3 regions of the Alkalihalobacterium sp. TH-98 genome follow, and region 1 is predicted to be linked to each of the others. Evidence: riboswitches for the same ligand, from Rfam matches in the RefSeq annotation. Region 1 holds a riboswitch; each other region holds the start of a gene.
The links. A riboswitch is a leader RNA that binds a small molecule or an ion and turns the genes downstream of it on or off. The one in region 1 is predicted to bind cobalamin.

Region 1 (4,726 bases):
TAATGGTCGTTGTCATGATAAATGTGTTGTCATCCAATATCCAGAAAGCTATTGGTATAAGGAGATGACTAGTGAAGATGCTCCTCATTCATTGACTCACTGTTAGCAGGTACGACATTGAAAGATAAAATAAGCCATTACCATAATGGCACAGGATTTGAAAGAACAGAAGGAACTGTAATTGGTACAGTAAAAGACGAACAGTTAGTTATGAAAGTTTCTAAAAAACTGTAACGACTACTAAACGCTACATATAATTAGGAGGAGCAATAGATGAAAAATCCCATTCCAGTAACGGTTTTAAGTGGTTATTTAGGGTCAGGAAAAACAACACTGCTAAACCATCTTCTCAAAAATCGTGATGGTTTAAAAATAGCTGTCATTGTAAATGACATGAGTGAAATTAATATTGATGCTGAACTCATTAAGCAAGGCGGGGAGTTATCACGAACGGAAGAAAAGTTAGTTGAAATGTCCAATGGCTGTATTTGTTGTACATTAAGAGAAGACCTGTTAATCGAAGTAGAGAAATTAGCGAAAGCCGGGAATATTGATTATATCGTAATTGAGTCGACTGGAATCAGTGAACCGACACCTGTTGCACAGACATTTTCATATATTGATGAAGAACTCAATATTGATTTAACACAATATTGTCGTCTCGATACGATGGTAACAGTCGTAGACGCCAATCGTTTTTGGCAAGATTATCGTTCAGGAGATAGTTTACTAGATCGTAAGGAAGCTTTAGGAGAGGATGACACGAGAGAGATTGCAGATTTACTGATTGATCAAATTGAGTTTTGTGATGTACTAATAGTAAATAAATGTGATCTAGTAACAGAAGAAGAATTAGAAAAATTAGAACAAGTACTTACTACCCTGCAACCGAAAGCAAAGATCATACGAAGTGTAAGAGCTGAAATAGACCCTAGTGAAATATTAAATACAAGATTATTTAATTTTGAAGAAGCAAGCAATTCAGCAGGATGGATTCGTGAATTGACCGCTGGACATGAGCAACATACACCGGAAACAGAAGAATATGGGATATCCTCTTTTGTATATTTTAGAAGAGAACCGTTTCATTCCGTTCGTTTTCAAAATTGGTGTCAATCTATGCCTAAAAACATTGTAAGAGCAAAAGGAATTGCATGGTGTGCAACTCGAAATAATCTAGCGCTCCTCATGTCCCAGGCAGGTCCGTCGGTGTCGATTGAACCGATTACTTATTGGGTAGCGAGTCTTTCCGCTGAAGAACAGAAGCAAATATTAAATGAAAACCCGCATTTATTACAAGATTGGGATGTTGAATACGGTGATCGCCACACGAAGCTTGTTTTTATAGGTACTGACCTTGATGTAGAGGAGATAATAAAAGACTTAGACGGGTGCTTATTGACAGATTCTGAAATGGCGAGTGATTGGCAGGCATTAGAAGATCCGTTTCATTGGAATTTACAATCGACATAAAAGATTGATAGTTTTTAAAAATTGTACTATTATAGACTTGTTCAATTAACTTTATACAATAATTAGAAAAATAGGTGTCTAATAGACTTAATAGGGAATTTGGTGTAAATCCAAGACTGTCCCCGCAACTGTAAGTGCAGATGAAATGAGGGTACCACTGTATATGTCGCTTTATCGGTCCATATATGGGAAGGCTCAAAGTAAGGTGAAGCACAAGTCAGGAGACCTGCCTATCATTCTAGTTTCGAATCTTCGGGGGGTGAGATGTTGAAACGGCATATATGGCTTGATAGGTAAAGTTTGTGAAGTTGCTATATTATTTTTTATGCCGTTTATTTGATAAACTCTTTCGAATCCGAAAGAGTTTTTTTAGTTTTACACATTACCTTTTATAAAACCATTGAAAAAGCAACTACAGAAAGTGATGACGTAAAACGAAATTGCTATAACTTATTAAATACTAGGAGGAGGAATAGTAATGAAAATAAAGTTTATTGTATTATTACTTGGTTTATCTATGATTTTTAGTTTATTAGGATGTTCAGCAGACAGCGAAGAAGTCATAAACCATGATGAAAACAAGGTAGACCTGAGTGTAGATCACGTAGAAAGCGGACAAACTGTGACATTTGAAGATAGTGCAGGAAGCGAAATAACGTTAGAACTACCTTTAGAGCGTGTGGTTGTTTTAAATAGAAACACAGCAGAAGCTTTAAAAGTATTAGGTGTAAATGAACAAATTATCGCGACAGGTGACACTACTGTTGAGAATAATCCTTACTTAGGTTTTGGTGATAGACCAGACGTAGGTAAAACTAGCGAAGTGAACTTAGAGCAGATTCTAAGTTTAGAACCAGAAGTCGTTTTTACATATACAAATCGTCCGGATTCAATGTTAGAAGAGAAGTTAGAGCCAGCTGGGATAAAAGTTGTCCGATTAAATAATTACTTGCCTGTACAAATGGATCGAGAACTCGCTATTCTAGGTATGTTGTTTGAAAAAGAAGAAACAGCTAATGAATTTTTAGAATGGAAAACAGGATTAGAAAAGAAATTAGAAGATCGTGTAAAAGAAATTCCAGAAGACGAAAGAAAAAGTGTTATGGCTTTATCTGTTGGTTTTCTTAATTCCCAAGGAGGTTATCGGATTTTCCCAAGTGAAACGATTGAGGGCACCCCTGGAGTTGGTGAAGGGTATGCAACGATATTAGCAGGCGGGTTGGATGCTGCTGATGTGAAATGGGATGCCAGTGAAGAGTCTACGACGATATTAGTAGATGAAGAATATGTAGTAGAAATCAATCCAGAAGTACTAACTTTACATGGAACGTGGCTAGGAGGTTATGAAACAATCGACACTACTGAACATAAAGAGGTGTATGAAAATATTATTAATACTACCTCTGTTCCACAATTAAAAGCCTATCAAAACGAAGATATTTTCATTTATCATACGAATTTTATTGGGTCAGACAAGCGATATATAGGTGTGCTTCAATTAGCTAAAGACTTATATCCGGATCGTTTTAAGGATATTGAGCCAGAACAGTACGCACAAGAATATTTCGAAAGATGGTTAGGTGTTGAGTATAAAGGGGTTTGGTTTTATTCACCAAAACAATAGAGAAAGGTTATTGTAGATGGAATTTGTAAAGAGTGAAAAAAGTATAGAGGCGTATTATCACGCCTCTACCAAGAAGAAAGTTGTTTTACTTGTTTGCTTACTTCTTATATTTTTATTGTCAATTTTATATTCTGTTCGCGTAGGGACAGTAAGTTTAACTTATAGTGAATTATTTTCACTTATTCTAGATTTCATCTCTAATGGGGAACTAAGCATAAATGGATATATATTGTTTGAAATTCGTTTGCCCAGAATTGTAATGGCGGTTCTAACCGGTATGGCGTTAGCCAGTGCTGGGGTAATTATGCAAGCCATTTTACGTAATCCATTAGCAAGTCCATTCACGTTAGGTGTTTCTAGTGGAGCCGCTTTCGGAGCAGCTTTGGCTATTGTATTAGGGACCAGCGTGTTTGGCTTAAATGTAGTTGCAAGTGGACAATGGTTAATTGCGGTAAATGCGTTTATCTTCGGTTGTATTGCTGTATTTGCTGTATATGGTATTGCAAAAGTTAAAAATGGATCCACAACGGTATTAATTTTAGCTGGTGTCGCTATTGGTCAACTGTTTTCTGCTGCCGTATCAACACTGAAGTATTTTTCAAATAATGAAGCCTTAAAAGATCTAGTTGTTTGGCTCATGGGAGGGTTTTGGGGTGCTAGCTGGTCTGTAATTCAGTTTCTATTCCCTCTTATTCTCATAGGTTTTTTATTGTTATTAAAAATATCATGGGATTTAAATGCTTTAAGTTCAGGTGAAGAAGTAGCTAAATCTTTAGGAGTAAATGTGAAACGATTAAGGTTATCTGCATTACTAATCTCAACATTTATTGCCTCAGCAACCATTGCTTTCACGGGAATTATTGGATTTATTGGATTAGTGTCACCTCATATAAGTAGAATTTTAATTGGTGTCGATATTCGGTTTCTACTTCCTTGTTCATGTTTAGTTGGTGCTATTTTACTTTTATTATCGGATACATTTGCTAGAACCGTTCTTTCTCCCATTGAAATACCAGTTGGCATCGTTACATCCGTGATTGGTGCTCCGTTTTTCATTTATTTATTGTTACGTAAAAAGAAAGATTATTGGTCGTGAAGGTGGTCATTTGAATATTTCAGTTAAAGGTTTATCAATGAAGTTAGGAAATAAAAACGTTCTACAGTCTATATTCGCAACATTTGAACAAGGTAAGGTTACGACTATTATTGGACCTAATGGGGCTGGGAAGTCAACTCTATTAAAGTGTTTAGCAGGAGTTTATCGTTACAAAGGAGCCGTTTCAATAAAAAATAAAGAGTTAAATGATTATTCCCTAAAAGAGCGTGCGAGACTAATTGGTTATGTCCCACAATCAAGCGGACAAACCTTTCCCCTGACGGTAATGGAAAAGGTTTTATTAGGCAGAAAACCCTATATAAAATGGGGAGTTCAACGTCGAGATTTACAAATTGTAAATGATATCTTGGTAGAACTTGAAATAGAAGACATTGCTCATTGCTATTTAGATGAAATAAGCGGTGGGCAGCGACAAAAAGCTGAAATAGCTAGAGCTTTGGCTCAAGAAGCAGAAATTTTAATGCTAGATGAACCAACTTCAGCCTTAGATATTAGGTATCAATTTGAAGTGT
Region 2 (4,726 bases), on a different contig from region 1:
GTGATAATAAAGTCTGAACAGTAACAAATCGATACCCTTTAGTTCTTAAGTCATCGATAATCATCGGTAACGCTTCTACCGTTCCATCAAGAAGACGGGCATCTGTTTGGAAGTTATGCTGCAATACTATCCCGCCCGGTGAAATATCCCGCTGGACTATTTCTAAGATTTCATCCCCTGATAACCCGCTCCAATCAAGCGTATCAACAGACCACATAATCGTTCGAAAGCCCATTTCATGTAGAATAAGTGCATCGGATTTGGTTATTGCTCCAAATGGCGGACGAAATAAATCTGGTTTTCTGCCGACCGTTCTCTCCATTATATTTTGAGTCTTTCTTATTTCTTCAATTACTCTACTCGTCATTTGCCGTGGGAGTACAGGATGGCTCCACGTATGATTGGCAATACCATGTCCTTCATTGACGATTCGTTCCATCACATCTGGAAATGCTTCTACTTGCTTACCCATTACAAAAAAAGTAGCTGGTACTTGTTTACTTTTGAGGATGTCTAAAATTTTAGGAGTATAATATCCATCCGGTCCATCATCAAAAGTTAAAGCCACTAGTTTTCTTGCTGGACCTCCACGATAAATAAAATTAGGGGCTGAACGAATATTCGTCGTAATGAAAGTCCGTTCGAGTTGTAGATTATAGGTTGCTCTCATTCCAAATTTCCGGGTAACATCTAGTAATGGCACAAATATATCGCCAGCGAATTCTATCGTTCGCGTCGATAACGGTTGACGTTTCCATTGGCCTGTCGCTCTGACAAAATCATCTGAATAGTTTTGTCCAACCGGTAGCGCAAAGCGAATATCTCCATAGCTAAAAACAACAGAACCATACTCCTCATTCCAATCAACCCTTACCCCAGTATGTTTTAAGAACAAGGACGGTACCATCAACTGACCATCTCTCATAATGTACTTTGTTTTTACAGGCAGATTGTCAATAAAAATAGGTGCTTCTGGTAATCTTGATTCTTGTGCATATGTTTGAGTTGAAAAAGATGTACTAATGAAAATCGCCATTAATATTATACAAAATATTTGCAAATCCACTTTCTTTGCCCTTTTACGATACAACACCATCTCTGATTGCATTTATGTCTCCCCTAGCTTATTAAATTCAGATTAGACGATGTTATATTTACCAATTTACTGCTTATTTATTTAATAAAAACTGTGGAGTTGATGAAAAACCACCACTCAAAAAAATTTATTTTATAATACTTTTAGATACTTTTTTAACACGTTCTCGGTCTTTAAATTCTCCTACAGGAACATCATTGTGCCTTCTAAATCCATTTCCATCAAAGCAATGGCTGATTTTATCTGTCATTCTTGCATCATTTACTAAGGAATTAATAAGATCAGGTGCATCATGTGGAGCTAAATCCTTATACCAGATACCTTGTGGGTAGGAAATTAACACACACTTATCCTGACATCGCCCATTACATTTCGTTCGTGTCGTATGGATCACGTCGTCAAGATTACGTTCGGAAATCTCTCTCCTTACTGCTTGTGTTAAATCCTCAGCTCCAGCCTTATTACAACTACTACCATTACATATCAATAGATGTTGTTTTGTCTCCGATAAATCCCATGTCGCCATTCTGTAACCCCCAGTTTTTTAGCGCTGTTAATTGTTAATATTCAGCTTAAATTTTCAAAAAAAATACTATGAAACTATCATTTTCATTCATGTTGTCCATAACTAGCTTCAATAACAAATTAACAACAGCCTTTTTTATAAAAGAACGATCATCGTTAATCTTCCTTCAGGAAAGGTTACAGGTGAGATGTCTATGTAATTTCTAAAAGTAATCAAACAAAAAAGCAGCTCTGCCCTAAAAAGAGGTCAGAGATGCTTATCATAATCCGAGAAATTACTAGTGGAACATTAGCCGATAAAAAATACGTCAATAAATATAGACAATTGTTCCGCATTCTAACCACTTCCCTAACAACCCCGTAGGTCAAACAGTGATGTTAAAATAGGTAGGTCTCCTGACTTAGGGTATTCCTTCCATTCCTTCCCAGGTATTTCCCAGTGGACTATCTGAAAGTTTCAGTAGTACTAACTACTGATACCCAACACAGTGGCGGGTCCGTGCCGGCATTAAACCGAACTTCCCTATTAAGCTTGTAAAAGCAGTCTTGCTTTTATCTAGCACCTATTTTCATTTATGAAGTTGATGAAGTCTATTAATCGATGACTTGAATTTATAGTAGTCATAATACGGTAAATTGTCAATACTTGTTTATTCTTGTGATGTTAGTAATTTCGGTCCTGTTTTTGTAATCGCTAATGTATGTTCATATTGAGCAGACCATTTTCCGTCCACTGTCCTTGCCGTCCATCCGTTATCGTCCATTTGACTATACCAAGTACCTTCGTTAATCATCGGTTCAATCGTTATGACCATTCCTTCTTTTAGGCGTGGTCCTCTGCCCGGTGAACCGAAGTGTGGAATTTGTGGAGCTTCATGTATTGTCGGACCAATCCCATGTCCTGTAAAGTCTCTAACCACCGAAAACCCTTCTGCCTCAGCATACGTTTGAATAGCATGACCAATATCGCCGAGTCTATTACCGTCTAATGCTTGCTCAATTCCTTTATATAATGAGGTCTTCGTTACATCCATTAACTTTTTCGTTTGATCCGAAACATTTCCTACTGCATAAGTCCATGCTGAATCGGCTAATCCACCGTTTAAATTAATGACCATATCAATCGTAACGATTTCTCCATCTTTTAACGGTGTTTTTCGAGGAAACCCATGGCAAATTTCATCGTTTATTGAGGCACAGGTCGCGTAGGGGTAACCTTTATAACCTTTTTGTTCAGGCGTTGCGTCATTTTTCTTTAAAAAATTTTCCACAAACTGATCAATCTCCATTGTCGTTATTCCGGGTTGGATCAGCTTCGCAATTTCCTTATGACAAGCCGCTAACAACTTGCCGGCTTCTAACATTTGATTGATTTCTCTTTCAGACTTCAATGTAATCATAGGATCATTCCTTTACAAATCAAATAAAATATAACTTTCACACGTAACTACACGTTAAAAACTCATTTATAACCTACAATAATTTAGTTTTCCACTTATGATGTGAATTAAAACATAAGATTACCTATACTATAATTATGCGATTAAATTAGAGACTGCTTAAAATTTTATATAAAGTAATGTTTTAGTCAAAAAAGATGACCTATTGTCGTTGGTCACTCACATTAACTTTTTTAAGCAAAGCAAAAACCAGAGTTGCCATGTGGCAACTCCGGATAAATCTTTACCCTCATTAATATAATTTACATAACTTTATTGTTTACTTAGGTGAGTAGCGGGCTCTTAGAATGATCTTTTTGCATCCATTCGTATTGTAGTAATCTTACTTTAAACAGAGTGATAGGGTCCAGATATTGTTCTGGATTAGCTTTTAATCGTTCTAACGTATTTTTTTTCTGTTGAATATCTTGTTGTTCTTCTTCAATGACCTCATGGATGACATTGAAAGGTTCACTATAGAACATTGTAATATCACGGTTTAGCCCTTTTTCAAATAATTCAAATTGTAAAATAAACTGGTTAGTTACCGTGTTTGCAATCTTTTCATAGTCCTCATTCTCAATAAGCTTCTTATACATATTACATAACATCGTTTTATTTGGACGAAGTGTTCCAAAAAGCTTTCCAGCACTTTTCAATACTAACTGAGACGGAGTCGAACGGTTTAGTATATTCATTATTTCTAATTGAACCCCGTTTGATAACCGGTTAGCATCACGACTCCAATCATCGAGCACTTTAAAATCACAATTTAGCTTCAACCGCTGTCCCCCATACATCCTATTAAAGCCTTCGGTCATTTCCTCCAAGTAGTCCTGACTCAAGTGAAATTCCTCGGTAGCCATTTCAATCCAGCCTTGAATGGCTTTCGAAAATCTCGGTAAAATCGTATGTTGGATATAGTTCTGAATTCTTTCATTCATTTCTTGATTAAGCTCGATATGAATTTTTCGGAAATCACTTTCTTCCTTAATAAGGGCTGAACAATCTCTTAATAATTTAGGGATTGTCATCTTAAGATCTAACTTAATATCTTCCTTAATCGTATGGTAGGAATCTTGAATGACTTTCATTTTTTCTTTTTCTAAGTCACTTAGTTGGTGAACAGCTGCATTTAACTTAGAAACCATGTCTTCTTTCCATAAAATGGCCTCGGTCATTTCGTTTTCCGTTTCTACTCTTCTCTTGAGTAAATAAGTAAGCGCTTCTCGAATGTAAAATAGTAAGCGTTGATTTCGTTGTGAAGTTCGCATTTTTTGGTTAAGAGCTTGTTGAATAAACTCGGTCAATTCTTCCACTTGTTTGCTGCTTTTATTGTGTTTTGAAAATGGGAAAACCTTTGCTTTCGGAAAATCTTCAGACAACCTTGTACGGATTTCTTCTACCATCTTCGTTACTTCTTGTTCATGATAAATTGCATCCGTTTTTAGTAAAAAGTGAACTGGTAAATGCGGAACATTCTCCTGTATTTTCAACAAGAGATCCCGCTCCCTTTCCGTAAAAAGAGTCGTAGCTGTTAGAACAAACAACAATCCATCAGCTAAATGCAAAAATTTATTCTGTTCTTTTTTATTATTTTTAATGGCTTCAAATGTACTACGATCAAAATCAGGAAAATCGATTAAATTTAATTTATTTTCTAAAA
Region 3 (4,726 bases), on a different contig from region 1:
GCATTCATACCTTGGGATTTGTCTTTAATCCCTGTTATGACAATGGTCGTTTTGCAAATAAAGCCTCATGTCAGCCGTTATATTAAAGGGTTCCTTTTTGCACTCATTTCCGCTTATGCCGCAGAACCTTTCTTTATCTGGATCGACCTTTATAACCCACTCACATGGGAACATATTTATTCACTCCCGATTTTCTTTATCTTGTATATCGTGGCTCATTTATTGTGTTACGGGAAGTCGTATCAGCCTCTTTAAAATTGGTACCGTTTATAAAAAGGCCTACCAATCACCTGCTTTAATCGAAGGATGATGGAACTACGTGAGGAAAGGAGTGCCTTGGGAAACGATGAGCTCTAGTCCACTTTTTTTAAGAGTAAAGTGAGATATATGACTCGTACAATCCCTTATCTCATATGAACATCCCCTGATCACGCTTTACTGTCTAAAACCCCTTTTTCCACATCATTCCATTAGTTCTATTGATGTATATCCGGTATTTTCCAGTTGTGTGTATATTGTTATAGAATGCTTCTTTAGGTGGTTTAGATGAACAGCCTGAAACAATAGTTGGGTAAAAATTGAAATCAAGGACAGAATTGGGTACATTGGACATGTAGATGATACGGGTGAAAACTTTCTGTACTAGATGGACGACCACGTTTTGTATCAAATTTATAGTTATATTTTAAGTAAAGATGAGATAATAAAAATAGCAGCATCCCTTTACTAGTTAGCCAGAGTAACAGCCGGCTCCACATCGCCCATTGCGTTGAAGAACCAATTGGGTTGAAGAGCCGATTTATCATTCGTTCATATCAGTGGATTTTGGTCTGAGGCTTCCAGATTGAATGGTTGCTTTAATATAGTTTTCGCGTTCTGTTGGTGAATCGGCAAGTCTCCTTAGCATGATCAACTGGCCAACATGAGTCATTGCATCTGCTAAAGGTCCTTGTAGAAGCTGTTCATTCGTTGCTTTCATCGGTTTGTGTTCAGTAAATACTCGGTCCAACTTTTCCAACAACTGGTAAAAACGCTCCGCTTCTTCTTCCCAGCTGCCGACATTTTTCTTTTTCTCGATGTCTTGAAACCAGGAATAAGCTAGTGTTAGTACGTCTGACGTATGGGATAAAATCTCGACTGGTGTGCGGACTCCCTTTCCTGCGTTAAACTCAGGGAAATGTGAAGGTGCATCTTTGATTGCTACAGTTGCCCGATAAGATAGAGTTGCAAGATAATGCCTAAAAAACTGTTCTCCCATATGAATACCTCCTTAGTAAGTAGTAAATAAAAAATAATTAACAGTAAATTAAGAAAATTGCTTAATTTATTTTAGCATATGTCAATACTATTGTTTAATAAAAGTAACTGTTTCTTTTTTAGGCTCTTTTCTATTTCTTTGTGAGCAGCATCCCTTTTCAGTAGTGTGATGTTTATTACAAATAAAGGCAACAAAGTTTACGAAGAATTCCCTTGACAAAGTTAATACTGCTTCTCCCCTATTATTCCTATGAAAATTGAGCTATAATAAAAGTATCCATCTAGAGAGGGTGATTTGATGAAGAAAAATCTGTTTACTAGCGGTGAACAAGTGATAATTAAAGCAACGGATGAAACAGTAACCGTCTCTAAATCCCAATATGTCAAGAACATGAAAAGATATTCATACACCGTCAAAGAACAGCCAGCCACTTTTTTCTTCGAGGAAGAATTGGAGAAAAAGTAAGTTGTGTAAGGATATGGTGAAAGAAAAACACCCCAAGGTCGGGTGTTTTTTAATATATGGAGTATATATTAGCCAGTCTCATAAACTGATTGATTTGATCACTAGATACCCCTTCCCCAAATCTTGACATCATAAAATTATGTTTGTACTGTGTGATATCTGGATCGTCGGTTACCGTTTCATTGAACCTTTGTGATTGCAATAAGCGTTTTAGTAAAGCTTTATATAATTGAAGGTCTCCATCTACCATTTGAAGATCCCAATGCCAAGCATATTCGATGGATAAAATAATAAATTGCTCTAATTGTGGTTCGTTGCAAATGCCGTGAAGTAATTTCTTAGCAATCCCTTCACTTCGATAGGTAGGTGCTACTTCAATTGCTCCAAGTACTTTAATGTACGATAAGGCACTCCAACGTTCGTTTTCTTCTGGATCAAGTATTAACGTGTAGCCAACTATCCAGTCCTCATCTGTTGCAATACAAATTCGACTCCCTCTTTCAAGAGTGGCTAGTAACGCATCTTGTTGTTCTGTTGCCTCTCGAAAACGATTTAATGCCGGATGGAAGGGATAATCGCTCATATATCTGTTAATTGACTGAAGGTCAGAAACCAATTGTATTTGATGTTTCATGTCATTGCTCCTTTTTGTTTTGAAAGTTGAATCACTGATAAGTTAAACCGCACACTCTATGTTTAGGACAATAAAAAAAACTCTCCCGATATCGGAAGAGTAATGACAAATTTAACGGTACTAAACCTATGATGAAAAGAAGATATAGATTGCCTGTACCGTCTCATCTTCTTACTCCCCGAAGAAATTGAAACTTTTGAAAGTAAAGGCAGGTCTCCTGACTTGTGCTTCATTTTACTTTGAGCCTTCCCATACAAGCAGCTAATGCGTTACTTATACAGTGGTTATCTCATTTCATCCACACTTACAGTTGCGGGGACAGTTCTGGACTTACACCAGATTCCCTATTAAGCCGTATTCGACACCTATACTTCCTGGATACAATATGTAGTTGTTGGCTAAAAACAGATTTACGATATGTTGTAATATTATATCTAGAGTTAGAATATTACAACAATCTTTTCTTGCAGGTTGAAAAGTTTGGAGTATGACACTAATCTTTTACTTTTACTTAATAAAATCTATAAAATAAGAAAATAGAGGTAGTAGTGCGATTAGAAGTCCAGCTTGAATAAATGAAAGCTTTAAATCTTTCTTCCAACTGTTTGTTGTACTTTTGCTCATAATTCTTGCGAGAACTAAAAAGAAGAGCCACCAAAATAATAAACTTGGTATTATTATTGTAAAGAAATAAGACATGTCATCACCTATATCTACTTGGAGTGGTTGCTATACCTCTCGTCATAATCTTAATAATTAGTATTTTCAATAAATCCCATGAGTGGCACTTTATAACTTTATTTTAGCTTAAGTATAGGTTCGTTGATAGTATAAAAATCAAAATAGTTTAGAAATCAGAAGAAAGAGTTGTTAACTACCTCTCTTCTTCAGTTGAGAAAAAAATTCTTATTTAGTTAAGTACATCTATTCAGTATCTATTCGAACATCCCTTCGATTACCCCATAATCCATTAAGAAGTTGTTCTTTTTCAATCACTTTATTTTTTAGGATGTCATCTAAAGTAATATTCTCTAATATGTGAGCAACCGTATCCCGAACGAGCCCCCATAATGGTTGGAGTCTACAATTTCCTTCTAGTTCACAAGGTTCATAGGATGTTACACTGACACAACTCATGGGTGCTATAGGCCCTTCCAGTTTTCGGATCACTTCACCGATACATATTTCACTAGGGTTTATTCTTAGTCGATAGCCCCCGCCGAAGCCACGGCGACTTGTAATATAGCTTAACTGCTTGAGTTGCATTAATATTTTTTCTAAATAAGGTGGCGGGACTTGTGTAATCGTACTGATCTCAGAAACGGTCATCACCTTTCCCGCATTTTCTCCTAATGCAATTAATGCTCGTAGTGAGTACTCACCTTTACTTGATATTTTCATTATCCACCTCTTTATTTTAAGACTAGTTTTCTTTCTATCTTGTATTAAATAATCCATACGACATACACAATAATAACTGTAACAATCATGTATAGAATGTTAAGTGGTATCCCGATTTTTAAAAAGTCAGAAAAGCGATAGCCGCCTGGGCCATAGACGATTAAGTTCGCCTGATAACCGATCGGTGTTGCAAAGCTTGCCGACGCTGCAATTGCAATGGTTACAAAGAATGCCATTGGATCCACCGCTAGTTGAGTGGCAATCGCAAGAGAGATTGGTACCATCAGTACGGCTGCTGCATTATTTGTAATCACCTCGGTAAAGACCGTTGTTAATAAGTAAACAACTGCAATCGCGCCTATGATACCTGCCCCTTTTGTGAGTTGAATAAAGTGGTCAGCAATCCAAGCTGCAGCCCCTGTTTGATCAAGTGCGGTACCAATACCAATGGCACACGCAATCAATAATAGGACATCGAATTGTATATATTTTTTAGCGCCGCTTATTGTAATGGTTTTAGTTAAAAATAAAACAATGACTGCTAATACCGCAGCTTTAAACATTGGTAAAATATTAAAAGACGCAAGTAAAATCATAGTTAACAAAGTAGTAAGGGCAATAATCGATTTTTTAGAGTCAACGATTTCGGGTTCTTCAAGCGATGATAACAAGTAAAAATCTTTAGAATTAGACCACCTCGGCTCGAAGTCTTTATTCGATAAAAGTAAGAGAGTATCTCCAGCTTTTAACTTAATATCCCCGACTTTGTCATTAATCCGTTCGTCATTTCGATGGACAGCCACTACCCCTGCCCCATAAAAACTGCGAAACTTGCTTTCTTTAATTGTCTTATGAACAAGAGAAGATCGGTGGGAAACGACAGCTTCAACTAAAGATGCACTGCCGTTTTGTAAATCTTCTAATTTTAGATCCGTTCCCGTTTCAACGTTTAGCCCTTTAATGTTTTG

Region 2: linked by a shared signal. The riboswitch ahead of AC2VNP_RS13730 ((2Fe-2S) ferredoxin domain-containing protein) and the one ahead of AC2VNP_RS04030 (ABC transporter substrate-binding protein) in region 1 are both predicted to bind cobalamin.
Region 3: linked by a shared signal. The riboswitch ahead of AC2VNP_RS02120 (hypothetical protein) and the one ahead of AC2VNP_RS04030 (ABC transporter substrate-binding protein) in region 1 are both predicted to bind cobalamin.

Annotation. Positions count from the first base shown of each region.
Region 1 covers NZ_JBYCKM010000009.1:157,349-162,074, reverse strand. The annotation lists partial or broken gene AC2VNP_RS04040 ((2Fe-2S) ferredoxin domain-containing protein) at 1-234, shown strand, start outside; gene AC2VNP_RS04035 (GTP-binding protein) at 274-1,473, shown strand; cobalamin riboswitch at 1,529-1,721, shown strand; gene AC2VNP_RS04030 (ABC transporter substrate-binding protein) at 1,952-3,097, shown strand; gene AC2VNP_RS04025 (FecCD family ABC transporter permease) at 3,114-4,193, shown strand; gene AC2VNP_RS04020 (ABC transporter ATP-binding protein) at 4,204-4,726, shown strand, end outside.
Region 2 covers NZ_JBYCKM010000038.1:74,085-78,810, forward strand. The annotation lists gene AC2VNP_RS13725 (polysaccharide deacetylase family protein) at 1-1,108, opposite strand, end outside; gene AC2VNP_RS13730 ((2Fe-2S) ferredoxin domain-containing protein) at 1,224-1,622, opposite strand; cobalamin riboswitch at 1,991-2,203, opposite strand; gene map (type I methionyl aminopeptidase) at 2,272-3,021, opposite strand; gene AC2VNP_RS13740 (GTP-binding protein) at 3,345-4,726, opposite strand, start outside.
Region 3 covers NZ_JBYCKM010000005.1:120,375-125,100, forward strand. The annotation lists gene AC2VNP_RS02105 (CBO0543 family protein) at 1-255, shown strand, start outside; gene AC2VNP_RS02110 (hypothetical protein) at 803-1,258, opposite strand; gene AC2VNP_RS02115 (hypothetical protein) at 1,556-1,723, shown strand; gene AC2VNP_RS02120 (hypothetical protein) at 1,773-2,357, opposite strand; cobalamin riboswitch at 2,548-2,741, opposite strand; gene AC2VNP_RS02125 (RrF2 family transcriptional regulator) at 3,282-3,758, opposite strand; gene AC2VNP_RS02130 (SLC13 family permease) at 3,803-4,726, opposite strand, start outside.